DNA from 2 places in the Cupriavidus sp. LA-1 genome. Region 1 is predicted to be linked to the other one. Evidence: predicted binding sites of a transcription regulator. Region 1 holds the regulator's gene; the other holds the start of a gene.

Region 1 (9,439 bases):
AGGCGGCGCGTTCCTCGCCGGTCACGGCGTCGAACGCATGCAGCAGCCCATCGCTGGTGCCGAGCCAGGCCATGTGCGGGCGCAGGCTGTAGCGCACGCGAAAGCCGGAGTGCCCGGGTTTGCCTGGGGCCCATGCAGGCGGCGCCACCACCCGAACGCGGGCGCCCGCCGCGTTGCCCAGCCGCGTTTCGCGCGGGCGCAGGCTTGCCTGGGTGCGGTCGCCGCGCAGCCATTCAAGGGCGGCGCGATCCAGGCCGTTCACAGGATCACGACTACCCGTATTGCCCAACGCGGCCACCACCGCATCCCATTGCAGCGGCATGGCGCGCGCCGGCCCTTCGCTCGTCGGTGCCGAGGACGTGAACAACTGGCGCGATGAGACCGTCCGGCGGTCGAGGCGCTCTCCCGCTTCCCATACGTAAGGCGACAGCGTCGGCGCCGAACCCTGCCAGCCGACAGCGAACAAGCGTCCGGTCCACGGATAGGCGCCGTCCGTGGTCCGGTAGGCCAGGGGCAGCCCGCCGGCTTCCGATCCGGTGGCGGCGCACACCGGGGCAAAGGCGATGGCAAGGCAGGCGAGGGCAGCGGCGAGGAGGCGAATCATGGCTGGATCACGCTCTGGACCACGGCGCGTACGGCGCGGCTGCGGCCGAAGCCGATGGCCGTGATCCGGATTCGGGGTGCCGGTGTGGTGGAAGTGACGGTGTCCGAAGCGCCGTAGCCGGGCGGTGCCTCGTCCAGGATCTCGGCGACATACCGCGGCAGCTCTTGCGTCCCGGCCGCACCAGCGGGCAGCACCGGCAGTGATGCCCCGCTGAAGTGGCCGAACGGAACGCCGACGGCATCTGCGTCGACATCCACAAGCAGCCAGGGCTGCCACACAGGCGGACCCGCCACTGCAGGCCGGCAGATCCCGGCTTGCTGGCCGCTGCCGCAGTGCCCCGGTGCCGGCCAGATGCCGAGCCGGCCGTTTATGTCTTGCGAAGCCGCCGCGCTCAGCAGGCCCGCCTCGGCATCGAGCAATGCCACCTCGGCGGCGCGGAACGCGATTTCGCGTTCGAGCTGCATGACGGCAAGTTGCCGGCCCGACAGCAGCATATGCAGCGTGCCGGCAGCGATCAGCACGACCAGCAGCAGCATCGTGCCGCAGAGCAACAGCGTGGCGGCACCCGACTGTCGGCTGCCTGGCAGGCGGCGGGCTAGCACAGCGTCTCCCGGCAGCGTGGCGCATTGCGCAGCCGTACCGAGGTGGCGAACACGCGGCGGGCTGTGCCTGGCTGCGGCGTCGCCACCGGCGCCAGGTCGCCGGCCGCGGTGCCGGGTGTTGGCAGCGGGTCTGTGCCGCTGCCCTGGCTTGATGCCGCCGAGCCCGGCCGGTCGCCGCGCACGGCGATGGCAATCTGCACGGCTACCACGCGCTGCCAGGCGGCATCACCCAGTGGCTGGATCTCGGCCGCCGTCACGAAGCGGTCGGGCCGGCCGTCGCCATCCGTATCCAGGCCGTAGCGCAGCTGCAGCGATTCCACGCCACGGACCAGCGCGCCGGAGGTCCAGCCACTGCCATCGATCACGCCACCGCGGCGCGCGGGATAGCGGCATAGCAGTTGCGGCACGCCATCGCTGCCCGCTGCGACATAAAGCAGGTTGGCCGCGACATAGCCGCTGTGTGCGTCGGCGCCGGCGGTGCGCGCCGCGACGGCGTAGCCGCTGCAATCGGTCATGGTTTCATCCGGCTGCGCCGGCGCCGCCGGCAGGCCGCTGCCGCTGAAGCGGACCAGCAGCGCATCGCTGCGGCCGACGCCGGCCTTGCCGCAGGATGGCACGGCACCCATGGCAGGCTGCCCGCAGTTGTCGGCGCCGCTCACGGCGGGCAACGCTGCGTGGAGGCTGGCGGACGATGGCTCGCCCGGCCATCCGGACTGGCGCAGCAGCGTGGAGAGGATCGTCAGGGCACGCTGGCCGCGTTCTTCGAGCAGGACGCGGTCGGTGGTGATGAGGTAGGCCGTACGCGTGACGTGGAATGCGGCAATGGCCGCCGCCGCGACCATCAGGCTGAGCAGCAGTCCGACCAGCAATTCGACCAGCGTGAATGCCTTCGATGCAGACCCTGTCATGGCCGCACCCACAAGGCGATCGCGGGCATGGCGGCCTGCGCGCCAGGCCGCCATGCCGTGATCAGCCGCGCGTCGTCAAGGCATGCAAATGCCGGGATGCTCCCGCACGGAGCCGATTTCGCGCTTGCCAGTTCAGCATGCTCTGCTGCCAGCCTGGCCGCCTGGGCCAGCGCCTCGAATTCGCGCTGCCGGGACAGCGCCCTGGGCGCCATCCCCATCATCGGCAGTAGCCCGATGCCGACGACGACCAGCGCGCAAAGCACCTCGTGCAGGCCGAAGCCGGCAGAGCGGCCGGCTTCGCGCGGCCGGATGCGCGGGCGTTGATGTATGGGATTGCGAAGCGCCTGCATGAGCGGTCACCAAGACTTGCCGGGACCGTCAAGGTAGCTGTCGTGAGGGCGCGGTTATGTGCCTAAGCGTGAAGGATTTGCGGAATCTTGTTTCGCTAGCCCTTGCGCGGGGTGGACGCCGCAAACTCGTCCAGCACGTCGCGGAATTCCGACACATCCTCAAAGCTCCGATAGACCGAAGCAAAGCGGATATACGCAATCTTGTCGAGCTTGCGCAGCTCGCGCATCACCAGTTCGCCGACCTGGCTGCTGGGGATTTCCTTCTCTCCCAGGGCCAGCAGTTTCTCTTCGATGCGGGTGATGGCTTCGTCGATGGCTTCGGCCGAGACCGGGCGCTTGCGCAGCGCCAGGCGCATGGAATCCTTCAGCTTGGCGCGGGTGTAGTCCACGCGCGAGCCGTTTTTCTTGACGATGGCGGGAAAGAACAGCTCGATCCGCTCATAGGTGGTGAAGCGGCGGTCGCAGGCTTCGCAGCGGCGGCGCCGGCGTACGGCATCGCCGTCTTCCGACATGCGGGTGTCGAGTACCTGGGTATTGGAATGACCGCAAAAGGGGCATTTCATGCCGGACCACCTTCAGTTGAACCCCGTCGCCTTGTCCGTGTTGTCGTTCTGCGGTGGCGGGGCGGGTTGGCGAGGCCCGCAGGCCAGTGCCCTGGGGCGCCGGCCTGCGGAGCTGCCGGCCGCCCTTGCGCACACGCAAGGGCGGCCTTGGTACATCAGCCGTAGACCGGGAAGCGCTTGGTCAGGGCGGCCACCTGCTCGCGCACGCTGGCGATGTTGGCGGCGTCGTGCGGGTTGTCCAGCACATCGGCGATCAGGTTGCCGACGATGCGGGCTTCTTCTTCCTTGAAGCCGCGCGTGGTCATGGCCGGCGAGCCCAGGCGGACGCCCGAGGTCACGAACGGCTTTTCCGGATCGTTGGGGATGGCGTTCTTGTTGACGGTGATATGCGCCTCGCCCAGGATGCGCTCGGCTTCCTTGCCGGTGATGTTCTTGGCGCGCAGGTCGACCAGCATCACGTGGCTTTCAGTGCGGCCCGAGACGATGCGCAGGCCGCGCGCGATCAGGGTCTCGGCCAGCACGGCGGCGTTCTTCACCACTTGCTGCTGGTAGGTCTTGAACTCGGGCGTCAGCGCTTCCTTGAACGCGACCGCCTTGCCGGCGATCACGTGCATCAGCGGGCCGCCCTGGATGCCGGGGAAGATGGCCGAGTTGATGGCCTTCTCGTGCTCGGCCTTCATCAGGATCACGCCGCCGCGCGGGCCGCGCAGGCTCTTGTGCGTGGTGGTGGTGACGAAGTCGGCGTGCGGCACCGGGTTCGGGTAGACGCCCGCGGCGATCAGGCCGGCGTAGTGGGCCATGTCGACCATGAAGTAGGCGCCGATCGACTTGGCCACGCGGCCGATGCGCTCGAAGTCGATGCGCAGCGCGAAGGCCGAAGCGCCGGCGATGATCAGCTTGGGCTTCTTCTCTTGCGCCAGCTTTTCGAGCGCGTCGTAGTCGATGTCTTCCTGGGCGTTCAGGCCGTAGCTGACCACGTTGAACCACTTGCCGCTCATGTTCAGGGCCATGCCGTGGGTCAGGTGGCCGCCTTCGGCCAGGCTCATGCCCATGATGGTGTCGCCCGGCTTGAGCACGGCGAAGTACACGCCCTGGTTGGCCTGCGAGCCCGAGTTGGGCTGCACGTTGGCGGCTTCGGCGCCGAACACCTGCTTGACGCGGTCAATGGCCAGCTGCTCGACAATGTCGACGTACTCGCAGCCGCCGTAGTAGCGCTTGCCGGGATAGCCCTCGGCGTACTTGTTGGTCAGCTGCGAACCCTGAGCGGCCATCACGGCCGGGGAGGTGTAGTTCTCGGAGGCGATCAGCTCGATGTGGTCTTCCTGGCGCTGGTTTTCCTGCTGGATGGCGGCAAAGACCTCGGGGTCGATCTGGTCGATCGTAAAACGGCTGCGTTCGAACATGGCGAAACTCGTCTGAAAAAAGGGAATCCGATACACGCATCGGGGGTAGGGCGCGCGGGGAAGGCTAGCGGCGACCAGCACCGGCGGCACGTTGCAACCGTCGGTGCAGGGCGCACCCTGCTTCCCATTCGCTGCCCAGGCGAGCGGCAGGCGCAAAGAACTTCACGCCCAGGCGTGCCGCACCTTACGCGAACGCGTAATGAACGTCACGCCAGAGAACTTGCGCTTCCTCGTGGTAGTGCCCACTGACTTCGCCAGTCGCGCAAGATGGAATGGTTGGGCGCAGTGTAGCGCGAGGCGGGCGCCCGCCGCAAGCCGTCGGCCCGCCAGCCAAGGGCTGGCAAGGGCTGGCCAGCAACTTGCTGTTGCAAAGTCGTCCTGCGGGTTTACACGAAACCGGCATCTCTCTCCGTTACAATCGCGGCCATGACAAACTTTGTCTGGACCCTGCGGGTGTACTGGGAAGACACCGACGCGGGCGGCGTGGTGTTCTACGCCAATTACCTCAAGTTCTTCGAGCGCGCCCGCACCGAGTGGCTGCGCTCGCTCGGCATTGAACAGCAGGCGCTTGCCGACGAGGCAGGCGTGGTGTTTATCGTCCGCAGCACGGCGGTGGACTACAATGCGCCCGCCCGGCTGGATGACCAGCTTGAGATCCGCACGCGCATCGACCGGGTCGGCCCGGCTTCAGTGCAGTTCACCCAGGAAGCCTGGCGTGGCGAACTGATGCTTGCCACCGGCGCGATCCGCGTCGGATGCGTCGACAGAAGCACTTTCCGTCCCGCCCCGATCCCCGACCCCGTTCTAGCCACCATCAAGTCAGCACGATGAATCCCGTGACCGTCACGCAAGACCTGTCGATCGTAACGCTAGTGCTCCACGCCAGTCTGCTGGCGCAGGCCGTCATGGCGCTGCTGCTCGTCATGTCGCTGTTTTCGTGGACCTATATCTTCCGCAAGCACCTCGCGGTGCGTGCCGCGCGCAGCCAGACCGAAGGGTTCGAGCGCGACTTCTGGGCCGGCGGCGACCTGCAGGCGCTATATAACAGTGCCGTCAACAACCGCCACAACACCGGCGCGCTGGAACGGATCTTCGAATCCGGCATGGGCGAGTTCCTGAAGGCGCGCGAGCGCGGCAACGAGGCCGGCGCGCTGCTGGATGCGGCGCGGCGCGCCATGCGCGCGGCCTACCAGCGCGAGATGGACGTGCTCGAATCGCACCTGCCGTTCCTGGCGTCGGTCGGTTCGGTGAGCCCGTATATCGGCCTGTTCGGCACGGTGTGGGGGATCATGAACGCGTTCCGCGGTCTGTCGAATGTGCAGCAGGCGACGCTGGCATCGGTGGCGCCCGGTATCGCCGAGGCCCTGGTGGCCACCGCGATCGGCCTGTTCGCGGCCATTCCGGCGGTGATCGCCTACAACCGCTATGCCACGGAAATCGACCGCCTGGCGATCCGGTTCGAGAGCTTCATGGAAGAGTTCCTGAACATCCTGCAGCGGCAGACCCGCTAACCGTACCCAATACCAGCGGTCCGGGCGCAAGTCCGGGCCGGCGTTTCCAGGAGTCCTGCAATGGCAGCCATTCAGCGCCGCGGCGGCTCGCGCCGCCGGGCCAGCGCCGAGATCAACGTCGTGCCGTATATCGACGTCATGCTCGTGCTGCTGGTCATCTTCATGGTGGCCGCACCGATCGTGAGCCCCGCCACCGTCGACCTGCCCACGGTGGCCAATGCCACGCCGCAGCAGAAGGCGCCGCCGATCGTGGTCACCGTGCATGAAAGCGGCCAGCTGACCGCGCGCGGCAAGGACAACGCCGGCAATGCCTTCGAGCGCAAGCTCGACAAACAGGGCCTGCTCGACTTCGTGCACCAACGCCAGAACGAGAACCCGGACCAGCCGGTGGTGATCGCCGCCGACCGCTCGGTCAAGTACGAGGCGGTGCTGGACGTGATGTCGATCCTGAAAGCCGACGGCGTCAAGCGCGTTGGCCTGATGGTCAAGTCCAAGACCTCCTGACGCATTGAAGCGCCTATCTGATTGCCGTTGCGCCTGATGACGACCGCCGCCGCCCATCCCTACCAGCCGGTCAAGGAGCGGGGAACCCTGCGTTCCTTCCTGCTCGCGCTCCTCATGCACGTGATGCTGGCCATCGTGCTGTACTACGGCGTGCACTGGCAGAGCAGCACCCCGGTCGGCGCGGAAGCCGAGTTGTGGGAAGAGATCCCGGCCGCCACCGCGCCGCCGCCGCTGCCGATATCGCGGCCAGAGCCGGTGGTGCAGCCGCGTCCGGCCCCGCCGGCGCCCGAGGTGAAGAGCAAGGTCGAGGAAGACGCCGACATCGCGCTGGCGCGCCAGAAGCGCCGGGCCGAGGCGGCCGCGCGCGAAGAGGCCGAGCACAAGCAGGCGGCTGCCCGCAAGGAAGCCGAGCGCAAGGAGGCGGAACGCAAGGAAGCCGAGCGCAAGGAGGCGGAACGCAAGGAAGCCGCACGCAAGGAAGCCGAGCAGCGCGAAGCCGAGCGCAAGGAAGCCCAGCGCAAGGATGACGCGAAGAAAAAGGCCGTACAGCAGCAGGAACAGCAGCGCAAGGAACTGGCCGAGCGCAAGGAAGCGGAACGCAAGGAAGCCGAGCGCAAGGAAGCGGACGCCAGGGCCAGGGCCCAGGCGGACGCGAAGGCCAGGGCCGATGCCAAGGCCAAGGCTGACGCCGAGGCCAAGGCCAAAGCCAGGGCGGATGCCGAGGCCAAGGCCAAGCACGAGGCCGCGGCCAATGCCCAGCGCAAGAGCGAGCTGGCGCGCCTGCAGGCGCTGGCCGGCGGCTCCGGCGCGGGCGGTGGCGGCGTGGGCAATACGGCCGGCGCCGGCGCGGGGGGCGGTGGCAAGGCGTCGCCGGGCTATGCCGACCGCGTGCGCCGCCGCGTCAAGCCGAACATCGTCTTTACCGAGGACGTGCCGGGCAACCCGTCGGCGGTGGTGTCGGTGCAGCTGGCACCGGATGGTTCGCTGCTGTCGGCGCGGCTGTCCAAGTCCAGCGGCGACTCGGGTTGGGACAATGCCGTACTGCGCGCGGTCGAACGCTCCGACCCGCTGCCACGCGATGAGAACGGCAAGGCGCCGGCCAGCTTCACCATTACCTTCCGGCCGAAGGACTGAGTGACCTGTACAGCATGATTTGGAACATAATGCAACCTTCATCGCCGGGTCCTGGTCCCAGCGCTAGCATGACAGGTTGCCTGACGCAGCCGACAGTGTGCGGTACGCACGCGGACGGGGCATGCGCCACGCGCTGCCATGCCATATGCCCGTGTTGCCGATTGCCTGTCGTGCCCGACGAAACTTGAAATCGACTGAGGAGCAGCATGCGAAAGCTTTGGGCCCCCAACTGGCTGTCCGCGAGGCGGCACAACGCAAACCAACCCGTATCTCAACGCGCCACCCGGCCGGTCCCCCTGGCTGGCCGCCGCGCGTTGATGGCCTGGCTGGCCGCGGCAATGACGATGGCGGCCGGCGCCGCGCACGCGCAGCTCAACGTTGAGATCTCCGGGGTCGGCTCCAGCCAGATCCCGGTGGCCACCGCCAATTTCCAGGGCGAGGCCCAGGCCCCGCAGAACCTGACCGCGATCATCCGCTCCGACCTGGCGCGCAGCGGGCGGCTTCGCAATGTCGACCCGGGCGGCGCCACCGTGGCGGAATCCGCCAATGTCGACCTGGGCAGCTGGAAGTCGCGCGGCGCCGATGCCTTCGTCGCCGGCAGCGTGACCCCGGCCGCCGGCGGCAGATACGACGTGCGCTTCCGCCTGTACGACACCGTCAAGGGCCAGAGCCTGGGCGGCCTGGCCTTTACCGTCAACCAGACCCAGCTGCGCGTGACCGCGCACAAGATCGCCGACTACATCTATGAAAAGCTGCTGGGCGAGCGGGGCGTGTTTGCCACGCGCCTGTCCTACGTGTCGAAGGTGGGCGGCCGCTACCAGCTGCTGATCTCCGACTCGGACGGCCAGAACGCGCAGGTGGCACTGACCAGCAACGAACCGATCATCTCGCCGTCGTGGTCGCCGGACGGCGCACGCGTGGCCTACGTCTCGTTCGAGTCCAGGAAGCCGGTGGTGTACGTGCATGACCTGGCCAGCGGCAAGCGCACGCTGGTGTCGAACCAGAAGGGCAACAACAGCGCGCCGTCGTGGTCGCCCGATGGCCGGCACCTGGCGCTGGCGCTGTCGCGCGACGGCAATACCCAGGTCTACCAGGTCAATGCGGACGGCTCCGGCGTCCACCGCCTCTCCCGCAGCAGCGCCATCGACACCGAGCCGCAGTACTCGCCCGACGGCAAGAGCATCTACTTCACCAGCGACCGCGGCGGTGCGCCGCAGATCTACCGCATGCCCGCTTCCGGCGAGGAAAGCGGCGCCGCGCAGCGTGTCACCTTCAAGGGCAGCTACAACGTGAGCCCGCGCATTTCGCCGGACGGCAAGTACCTGGCGTACATCTCGCGCACGGGCGGCTTCAAGCTGCAGCTGCAGGACCTGTCCAACGGCGACGTGACGTCGCTGACCGATACGGCCAATGACGAAGCACCGAGCTTCGCCGCCAACGGCAAGTACATCCTTTATGCCACCCGCGTGGGCGGTCGCGCAGTGCTGGCGGCGGTTTCCACTGACGGGCGTACCCGGCAGGTTCTGTCCCTCCAGTCCGGCGATGTTCGCGAGCCGTCCTGGGGTCCTTTCATGCAATAACAGGAGTCATTTACCATGCCCCAACTGATGACCAAAACCCTTGCCGTTGCCGCACTGCTGGCCCTCGGCGCCTGCAGCTCCGGCGTCAAGCTGGACGACACCGCCAAAGCCGGCGCCGGCGGCACGGGTGCCGATGCGCGCACTGTCACCCCGGTGACCGCCGCCGACCCGCTGAACGACCCGAACGGCCCGCTGGCCAAGCGCAGCGTGTACTTCGACTTCGACAGCTACTCGGTCAAGTCCGACTACCAGGGCATGCTGGGCGCGCACGCCAAGTACC
Region 2 (9,439 bases), 430 kb from region 1:
CTGGATGAACGAGGCCAGGATCTCGGGATCGAATTCCTCGGCGGCATCGTAGTAGAGGTCGAGAACCTCATCCAGGGAAAGGCGATGATTTTCCATATCTATTGCTCCAGCTTCTGCTTGATGATTTCGATCGCTTCGTTGATGTATTTGGTAGCGCTGGTTTCCCCAACCCTCATCAAGCTGGTAACGGTGACTTCGTCCTTCTTCTTGGAGTGGATCTTGCATCCGCCGTAAAAGCGGAAGGTGAATGCACGTTGAGGCAAATCTGGCAGCTCTTCGACGACTTCACGGATGCGCTCGAGCTTGTTCTCGCGTTCAGCGCGCTCCTGCAACTCCGTGAGGTACTCCTCAGGCGAAAGCAGATGAGCGGACGTGTCAACAGCATCCTCTTGCTGCGCCTGAACGCCGACCGCTTCGGCGTCATCGTCCAGAGACACGCCCGCGCTGAACTTTTTTGCGTTCAAGCGTCCCGCAAAGTCCTTGCACCGCCGGCTAACGTACTGCCCGAATGCGACTTCGGCGTGGCATGGGATCTTTTGGTCGGTCAAGATCTTTAGCGCCACGTCCTGGATGAAGTCGTCGGTCGCGGCGTCCTTACCCCCGAACTTCTGCCACATCGGGTGCTTGGCTACATGTGCTTTTACGTGCAATGCAACACGCGCCAGCAAAATGGAGGCATAGGAGTTCTCCTCCCGGCTGCCTTGCGGCGAGCGGCGTGTGAGCATCGCGACTACCTCATCCTCGACGTACCCGGCTTGGCCGCGGGGAATCCGCAGGCGCCTCAGCCTCTCTGGCATATCGAGGCCCTGAAGCCCATTGAGGAGGCTAGCCCGCGGCTCCGGCGGGTTCCACAACTGATCAGTCTGGTTGTCTTTTTCCATACTATGAAATCCAAGCTACGATGATCTACAGCCTCACCTGATCAATCGGGGTTCGCGGAAAAAGCCTCGCGTCGGAAAAGAGGTCGCGCAAACGGTCGACGCTTCGGGCTCCCCTTTGGCAGAGAGATCGGCCGAAGATCCGCTTCCGGTCTACCGAGGAGGGATCGAAAGTTGGCTACTCGCCGATAGCGGCTATTTCCATCTTGAGTCGCAGCCGCAAAAGAAGAAAAGGGAGCCAAATTGGCTCCCTTTCTTCTTTCATTCAATCCCAGCTCAACGCCCCACCCGTCTGATACTCAATAACCCGAGTCTCAAAGAAGTTCCTCTCCTTCTTCAAGTCAATCATCTCAGACATCCACGGGAACGGATTCTCTTCATTCGCGAACAGCTGCTCCAACCCAATCTGCTGGCACCGCCGATTGCAAATGAAGCGCAGGTAACCCTTAAACATCGGGGCATTCAACCCCAGCACCCCACGCGGCATCGTATCCTCAGCATAGCGATACTCCAGATCCACCGCCTTCTTGAACAGCTCAGTAATCTCAGCCTTGAACTCCGCCGTCCACAGATGCGGATTCTCCAGCTTGATCTGGTTGATCAGATCAATACCAAAATTGCAGTGCAGCGACTCATCCCGCAGGATGTACTGATACTGCTCAGCAGCCCCAGTCATCTTGTTCTGCCGCCCCATCGCCAGAATCTGCGTAAAGCCCACATAGAAGAACAGCCCTTCCATGATGCAAGCAAACACGATCAGCGACTTCAACAGCTTCTGGTCATTCTCCGGCGTACCAGTCTTGAACGACGGATCCGTCAGCGTGTCGATGAACGGGATCAAGAACTCGTCCTTGTCGCGGATCGACTGCACTTCGTGGTACGCGTTGAAGATCTCGGCTTCGTTCAGGCCGAGGGACTCCACGATGTACTGGTAGGCGTGCGTGTGGATGGCCTCTTCAAAGGCCTGGCGCAGGAGGTACTGGCGGCATTCCGGCGCGGTGATCTGGCGGTAGGTGCCCAGCACGATGTTGTTGGCGGCCAGCGAGTCGGCGGTGACGAAGAAGCCGAGGTTGCGCTTGATGATGCGGCGCTCGTCTTCAGTCAGGCCGTTGGGGTCTTTCCACAGGGCGATGTCGCGGGACATGTTGATTTCCTGCGGCATCCAGTGGTTGGCGCAGCCGGCCAGGTATTTTTCCCACGCCCACTTGTACTTGAACGGCACCAGCTGGTTGACGTCGGTCGAGCCGTTGATCACGCGCTTGTCGGCGGCGTTGACGCGGCGGTTGCTTTGCAGGGCGGCGGCGTTGGGGTTGTTGCCCAGGATGCCAGGCTGCGTGGCGGCCGGCGGCAGTACGCCTTGTTGGTCGGCGGTGGTAGCAGCGGGTTGCGGGGCAGGCTGCGGTGCGGCCTGCGGGGTGGCTTGAACGTCGTCGTCCCAGCTCAGCATGATGTGGTTCTCCGTGATTCGATTTGGGGGCGGCGGGTGGTCAGGTTTGACTTGTCACTTCGTGGTGGCGCCGGCCCTCTCCCCCGGCCCCTCTCCCGCGGGCGGGAGAGGGGAGCAAACCCCGGGGTGGTGGTTACTTCGTGATTACTGGCAGGCCTCGCACTCTTCAAAGCCAGGGTCGCCCGGGCGCATCGTGCAGACCGCGCCTTCGGCTTCCGGCATGGCCGGGGCCGATGCGGCGGCTGCGTCCAGGGCGGAGCCGCTGTCGCTGCCCGACGACACTGCGTTCAGCGAGCCGCGCGACACGGTGGACTTCTCCACGTGGGTCGCAGCCATGGTGCGCAGGTAGTAGGTGGTCTTCAGGCCGCGCAGCCAGGCCAGCTTGTAGGTGTCGTCCAGCTTCTTGCCCGAGGCGCCGGCCATGTAGATGTTCAGGGACTGGGCCTGGTCGATCCACTTCTGGCGGCGGCTGGCGGCTTCCACCAGCCAGGTCGGTTCCACTTCGAACGCGGTGGCGTAGATGTCGCGCAGGTCTTGCGGGATGCGGTCGATGCGCGACAGCGAGCCGTCAAAGTACTTCAGGTCGGCAACCATCACCTCGTCCCACAGGCCGCGTTCCTTCAGGTCGCGCACCAGGTAGTCGTTGACCACGGTGAACTCGCCCGACAGGTTGGACTTGACGTACAGGTTCTGGAAGGTCGGCTCGATGCAGGCCGACACGCCGATGATGTTCGAAATGGTCGCGGTCGGGGCGATTGCGATGCAGTTCGAGTTGCGCATGCCGTGCTGCTTGATGCGGGCGCGCAGCGCGTCCCAGTCCATCGTGCTCGACAGGTCCACTTCCAGGTAGCCACCGCGCTCTTCGGCCAGCAGCTTGAGCGAGTCCTGCGGCAGGATGCCACGGTCCCACAGCGAGCCGGCGTAGGTCTCGTAGCGGCCACGCTCTTCGGCCAGCTCGGTGGAAGCCTGGTAGGCGTAGTAGCACACCGCTTCCATCGAGGTATCGGCGAACTTGACGGCGGCGTCGCTCGAATACGGCGTGCGCAGCACGTGCAGGCAGTCCTGGAAGCCCATGATGCCCATGCCGACCGGACGGTGGCGCAGGTTGGAATTGCGTGCCTTCTCAACCGCGTAGTAGTTGATGTCGATCACGTTGTCGAGCATGCGCATGGCGGTGCGCACGGTCTTCTGCAGCTTGGCGTGGTCCAGCGCGAAGGTGCCGTCGGCCTGCCTGGTCATGTGGGCGACCAGGTTGACCGAGCCCAGGTTGCACACGGCGATCTCGCTGTCATTGGTATTGAGCGTGATTTCCGTGCACAGGTTGGAGCTGTGCACCACGCCCACGTGCTGCTGCGGGCTGCGGATGTTGCACGGGTCCTTGAAGGTGATCCACGGGTGGCCGGTCTCGAACAACATGCCCAGCATCTTGCGCCACAGTTGCAGCGCGGGCAGCTTCTTGAACAGCTTCAGCTCACCGCTGGCGGCCTTGGCTTCATAGCCCAGGTAGGCCGTCTCGAATGCCTTGCCGACCTTGTCGTGCAGGTCCGGGCAGGTGGCGGGCGAGAACAGGGTCCACTCGCCGCCTTCCATCACGCGCTTCATGAACAGGTCCGGAATCCAGTTGGCCGTGTTCATGTCGTGGGTGCGGCGGCGGTCGTCGCCGGTGTTCTTGCGCAGTTCCAGGAATTCTTCGATGTCCAGGTGCCACGTTTCCAGGTAGGCGCAGACGGCGCCCTTGCGCTTGCCGCCCTGGTTCACCGCCACGGCGGTGTCGTTGACCACCTTCAGGAACGGCACCACGCCTTGCGACTTGCCGTTGGTGCCCTTGATGTGCGAGCCCAGTGCGCGCACGTTGGTCCAGTCATTGCCCAGGCCGCCGGCAAACTTGGACAGCAGCGCGTTTTCCTTCAGCGCTTCGTAGATGCCTTCCAGGTCGTCCGACACGGTGGTCAGGTAGCACGACGACAGCTGCGAGCGGCGGGTGCCGGAGTTGAACAGGGTCGGCGTGGACGACATGAAATCGAACGACGACAGCAACTGGTAGAACTCGATGGCGCGGGCTTCGCGGTCCTTCTCGTTCAGCGCCAGGCCCATGGCCACGCGCATGAAGAAGGCCTGCGGCATTTCGATGCGGGTTTCATCGATATGCAGGAAGTAGCGGTCGTACAGGGTCTGCAGGCCCAGGTAGTTGAACTGGAAGTCGCGGCCGGCGTCCAGCGCCGCGCCCAGGCGGGCCAGGTCGTAGGTGGCCAGTTGCTCGTCCAGCAGTTCGGCGGCAATGCCGCGGGCGATGAACTTGGGGAAGTACTCGGCGTAGCGGCTCGACATCTCGGCCTGGGTCACTTCGGTGCCCAGGATTTCCTTGCGGATGGTGTGCAGCAGGATACGGGCGGTGACCTGGCTGTAGTCCGGGTCCTTTTCGATCAGGGTACGCGCGGCCAGGATGGCGGAGTCGTACACCTGCGTCATCGGCACGCCTTCGTACAGGTTCTTCAGGGTTTCCTTCAGGATCGGCTCGGCGCTGACGGCATTGCCCAGGCCCGAGCAGGCGTTGTCGATCAGGTCGTGCAGCGCGGCGATATCCAGCACGTGCGTGACGCCGCCATCGGTCACGTTGACCGAGATGCCGCCTTCCTGCACGCGGGCCACGGCCTGCGCGTTGGCTTGCGCGCGCTCGTCCTTGCGCTTCTCGCGGTACAGCACGTAGGCGCGGGCCACTTCATGCTCGCCCGAGCGCATCAGCGCCAGTTCCACGTGGTCCTGCACGTCTTCGATATGGATGGCACCGCCGTTGGGGCGGCTGCGCACCAGCGCGCGCACCACGTTGTCGGTCAGTTGCTCGACGATCTCGCGCACGCGCGCGGAAGCGGCGCCCTGCCCGCCGTTCACGGCGAGGAAGGCCTTGGTCATGGCAACGGCGATCTTGGACGGCTCGAAAGCCACCACGGCGCCATTGCGTCGAATGATCTTGTGATCCGGGTAGTTCGTATTGGCGGCGTTGGCGGGGGTCTGCTGCGCGGTCGGTGCAATACCGGCGGCGGCGGCGCCACCCGTGGTGATTTCGTTCTGGGCCGTTTGCATGAGAACTCCTGTTTTTACCCTGGAAATAAGAGACAAAGAGTCCCTGGCGAAATGCGGCGAAAAGAACGTCCCTCCCGGCTCGAAAAGCGGGTTCGGACAGACTGCCTTCACGTGAACATTTCGCCAGGGACTCTTGTGATTCGCTGGCCTTACGGGGCGGTTTCGGGACGATGCACGAAGTTCGTGATCCCCGACTCACCCTTGGGCCGGCTCCCCGGTTTGACTACTAGATATAGTGGGTGCTGCCTGAAACTGGGCTAAGTATAGTGAAACGAATCCGAATGACCAGTCTTGACAAGCGCTTTTTGGGGGGCGGTGGCGCCGATGCGGCGGCGCCACATGCCCGCAAGCCTAATACACGCAAGGGTTTTCGCCAGACTGTTCGCAACTGCACATTTCACAAAAATTTTTTTGATTGTTGCGAGGTTGCGATAGCCCCACACCGGGGCCGGGCATGCGCGCCGGAACGGGGCGCGCGGGGCCGGGAAATGACGTTAAGAATTCGTCACCCAACCAGCCGCGCCAGGGCGCTGGTAGGGCAACATGCCGGGCGCCACGCCTGCCTGGCTGGCAAAGCGCGCCCAGTCGAAATGCGGGCCGGGATCGGTCTTGCGGCCGGGGGCGATGTCGCTGTGGCCGGCAATCGCGCGCACCGGGTAGGCGGCCATCAGCGCGGGCACCAGCGCGGCCACGGTGTCGTACTGGGCCAGGGTGAACGGCAGGTCGTCGCAGCCCTCGATCTCGATGCCGATGGAAAAATCGTTGCAGCGCGTGCGGCCGAAGAAGTCTGACTGCCCGGCATGCCAGGCCCGCTGCGTGCACGGGACAAACTGCACCAGCTCGCCCGCGCGGGTGACCAGGAAGTGCGCGGACACCTGGACCTGGTGGATGGTGGCAAAGAACGGGTGCTTATCGGGATCGAGCCGGTTCTGGAAGAAGGCTTCGATATCGCCGCTGCCGAACTGGCCGGGCGGCAGGCTGATGTTGTGCAGCACCACCAGCTCCACCGGCATGCCGGCCGGACGCTCGTCGAAGTTGGGCGACGGCACGCGGCGCGCGGCGGGGACCCAGCCGTCGGCGTCGGGCAGGTAGCGGTGCGCGGCGTTGGTCATGGCGTGCCCTCGCCTTCCACGGTGCCGCGGTCGGCGGCGTCCATGGCCTCGCGGATGCCCAGCTGCTGGATGCGGTAGCGCAGCTGGCGCAGGTTCAGGCCCAGCAGCGGCGCGGCCGCGGTGCGGTTGAAATTGGTCTGCGCCAGCGCCTGCAGGATCAGCTCGCGCTCCACGGCTTCCAGCCTGGCCGTCAGGTCGATCGGGAAGACGACGCCGCGGCGGGCGCGCTCGGCGGGATCGCCGGCGGGCTCGGGTTCGGGTGCGCTGGCGGCAGGTTGTGCCACGGGTGGCGGCTCTGCCGGTGCCGGTGCCGGTGCCGGGGCCGGTGCCGGGGCCGGCGCGGCGACAGGCGGCACCGCCCACATGCCCGCGGTGCCCCAGGCTGCGTAACTGTTAGGCGCCATCGCCGGCGCGGGAGCATGCATCAGCCCGGCGCGCTCGGCGCCGGCATCCAGCTGGCCCAGGTCGGCCAGCTCGATCTCTTCGGTCTCGGCAAAAGCGTAGGCACGCTCCAGCAGGTTCTCCAGCTCGCGCACATTGCCCGGGAAGGGATACGCCACCAGCCGTTGCAGCGCCGCCGGCGTCAGCCGCTTGGGGCGCGGGTCGCCGTAGCGCACCGCCAGGTGGTCCAGGATGGCGCGCGCCAGCACCGGGATGTCTTCACCGCGCTCGCGCAGCGTGGGCATGCGCAGCGCCAGCACGTTCAGGCGGTAGTACAAGTCCTGCCGGAACTGCCCGGCCGCCACCATCGCCGCCAGGTCCTTGTGGCTGGCGCACATCACGCGCACGTCGACAGGGTCTTCGCGGCTGGCGCCGATCTTGCGCACGCGGCGCTCCTGCAGCGCGCGCAGCAGCTTGACCTGCATCGGCAGCGGCAGGTCGGCCACCTCGTCGAGCAGCAGCGTGCCGCCGTTGGCGGCCTGGAAGAAGCCGCCGCGCTCGGCGTCGGCGCCGGTAAAGGCGCCTTTGACGTGGCCGAAGAACTCGGACTCCATCAGGTTCTCGGGGATGGCGCCGCAGTTGACGGCGATAAAGGGGTGCGCGGCGCGCCCGCTGATCGCATGGATGGCTTGCGCGGCGCGCTCCTTGCCGCTGCCGGATTCGCCGCTGATCACCACCGGCGCCATGCTGCGCGCCAGCCGCGACAGCGAGCGGCGCACCTCCTGGATGGCGGCGGAATGGCCGGGCAGCAGCGCGGCGGCGCGGTCGGCGGCCCGCTCCGCCGCGGCGGCGGCGTCGGCATCGGCGCTGTCGCGCTGCTGGCGGCCCAGTGCGTTCAGCACCAGGCTGCGCAGCTGCTCCAGCGACACCGGCTTGGCGATGTAATCGAAGGCGCCGGCCTTGAGCGCTTCCACGGCGTTGTCGGCGCTGCCATAGGCGGTGATGACCGCCACCGGGATGCGCTCAGGCGCGGCCGAGAGCTGGCGCACGATCTCGATGCCCAGGCCGTCGCCCAGGCGCATGTCGGTCAGCACCAGGCTGTAGCGGCCCTGCGTCAGCTTCTCGCGCGCTTCGGCCAGGGAGCCGGCCAGCACCACGTCATGGCCCATGCGGCGGATCGAGATGTCCAGCAGCTCGCGCAGGTCGGCCTCGTCGTCGATGACCAGGATGGGATCGGGCGCTCGGGACATTCGGGGTCGCATGGGTGGTGGCTGGATTGAACAGGTCAGGCGGTGGCCGTCGAAGCCGCCTCCGCGCTCTCGATGCGCAGCGTCAGCACGAACGCCTTGCCCGGCAGTGTATCGCGCGCGGCGGGGACCAGCATGCCGGTGCGCTCGAGCAGCGCGGGCAATGAGATCGTGCCGTAGCGCACCAGGGCGTCATTGGCGCCGCACAGTTCGCGCGCCATGAACAGCCCCAGCCCGGTGCCCTGGGCGTTGCTGGTGAAGAAGGGTTCGAACAGGCTGCGCTGGTGTTCGCGCGCCACCTCGGCGCCGTCGTTCCAGACGATCAGCTCGGCGTGGTGCTGGTCCAGCGCGTGCGCCAGCAGCCGGATCGAGCCCGGCAGCCGGCTGCAGTAGCGCCAGGCGTTGTCCAGCAGGTTGCCCAGCACCTGCTGCAGCTGCGAGGCGTCGAACACCACCGGCTGGGCCACGTCCACGGTCAGCCGGATGGCGTTGGCGTTGACGTCGGCCCGGCCGGCCGGGCGGGTCTCGCCGGCGCGCGGGCGGCGCGAGCGCATTTCGGCGCGCCAGCGATCGATGATCTCGGGCAGCGCCTGCGCCAGGTGCACGGTGCTGCGGCCGGTGCGCGGGCGGCGCGACATCTGCAGCACGTCTGACACCACCTGGTCCAGCCGGCGCACGTTGTCGTTGATGATGCGCAGCAGGCGGGCGTCGATATCGACGGTACCGCCCAGCTCCGACGCGCCGGGATCGAGCCGGTCGGAGTCGCCCAGCAGCTCGCTGGCCTGGCTGATCGCCGCCAGCGGGTTGCGGATCTGGTGCGCGATGCTGGCCACCAGCCGGCCCATGGCGGCCAGCTTTTCCTGCTGCACCTGCTCGGCGATGCGTTCCCAGCTTTCGATATGGACCAGCACGGTGTCGCGCATCTCGCTGCGCAAGAGCGCCTCGTCCTCCTGCGACCAGGCCATGGCCTCGTTCTGGGCGATGGCCAGGCGCAGGCGCCCGGCGGCTTCGGGCGACAGTTCGCGCCATGCGGCCGTATCCAGCGTGGCCGGCACGGTGCGGCCATGCGCCATGGTCGAGCGCAATCCGGCCAGCCCCGGCAGCACAAAGCGCAGCCGCAGGCGGGTGTGATGCATGGTGCCGTCGGCCAGCGCGGTGCCGGAGGCCATCGGCAGCAGCTGCAGGATGCGCGGCACGTCGTCCTTGCTGCGCAGCCAGTCGCGCAGCATTTCCATCAGCGGCTGCAGGCGCGGGATGCGGCGCAGGTCGAACAGCTCGGCATCGCCGCCCTGC

Evidence for each region. The regulator NrdR, encoded in region 1, represses ribonucleotide reductase genes. The targets are predictions, from matches to a motif close to CACNANATNTNGTG.
Region 2: the regulator NrdR is predicted to act here: its motif matches at 5,631-5,644, upstream of ACZ5MJ_RS01500 (ribonucleoside-diphosphate reductase subunit alpha).

What each region holds. Positions count from the first base shown of each region.
Region 1 covers NZ_AP031387.1:718,121-727,559, forward strand. Annotated here, with positions in the region: gene ACZ5MJ_RS03435 (pilus assembly protein) at 1-604, opposite strand, end outside; gene ACZ5MJ_RS03440 (pilus assembly protein) at 601-1,206, opposite strand; gene ACZ5MJ_RS03445 (PilW family protein) at 1,200-2,114, opposite strand; gene ACZ5MJ_RS03450 (type IV pilus modification PilV family protein) at 2,111-2,464, opposite strand; gene nrdR (transcriptional regulator NrdR) at 2,560-3,027, opposite strand; gene glyA (serine hydroxymethyltransferase) at 3,183-4,430, opposite strand; ZMP/ZTP riboswitch at 4,557-4,702, opposite strand; gene ybgC (tol-pal system-associated acyl-CoA thioesterase) at 4,857-5,261, shown strand; gene tolQ (protein TolQ) at 5,258-5,941, shown strand; gene tolR (protein TolR) at 6,002-6,445, shown strand; gene tolA (cell envelope integrity protein TolA) at 6,482-7,579, shown strand; gene tolB (Tol-Pal system beta propeller repeat protein TolB) at 7,786-9,159, shown strand; gene pal (peptidoglycan-associated lipoprotein Pal) at 9,175-9,439, shown strand, end outside.
Region 2 covers NZ_AP031387.1:291,470-300,908, reverse strand. Annotated here, with positions in the region: gene ACZ5MJ_RS01515 (hypothetical protein) at 1-96, opposite strand, end outside; gene ACZ5MJ_RS01510 (hypothetical protein) at 99-881, opposite strand; gene ACZ5MJ_RS01505 (ribonucleotide-diphosphate reductase subunit beta) at 1,144-2,325, opposite strand; gene ACZ5MJ_RS01500 (ribonucleoside-diphosphate reductase subunit alpha) at 2,470-5,406, opposite strand; gene ampD (1,6-anhydro-N-acetylmuramyl-L-alanine amidase AmpD) at 5,901-6,518, opposite strand; gene ACZ5MJ_RS01490 (sigma-54-dependent transcriptional regulator) at 6,515-8,161, opposite strand; gene ACZ5MJ_RS01485 (sensor histidine kinase) at 8,185-9,439, opposite strand, start outside.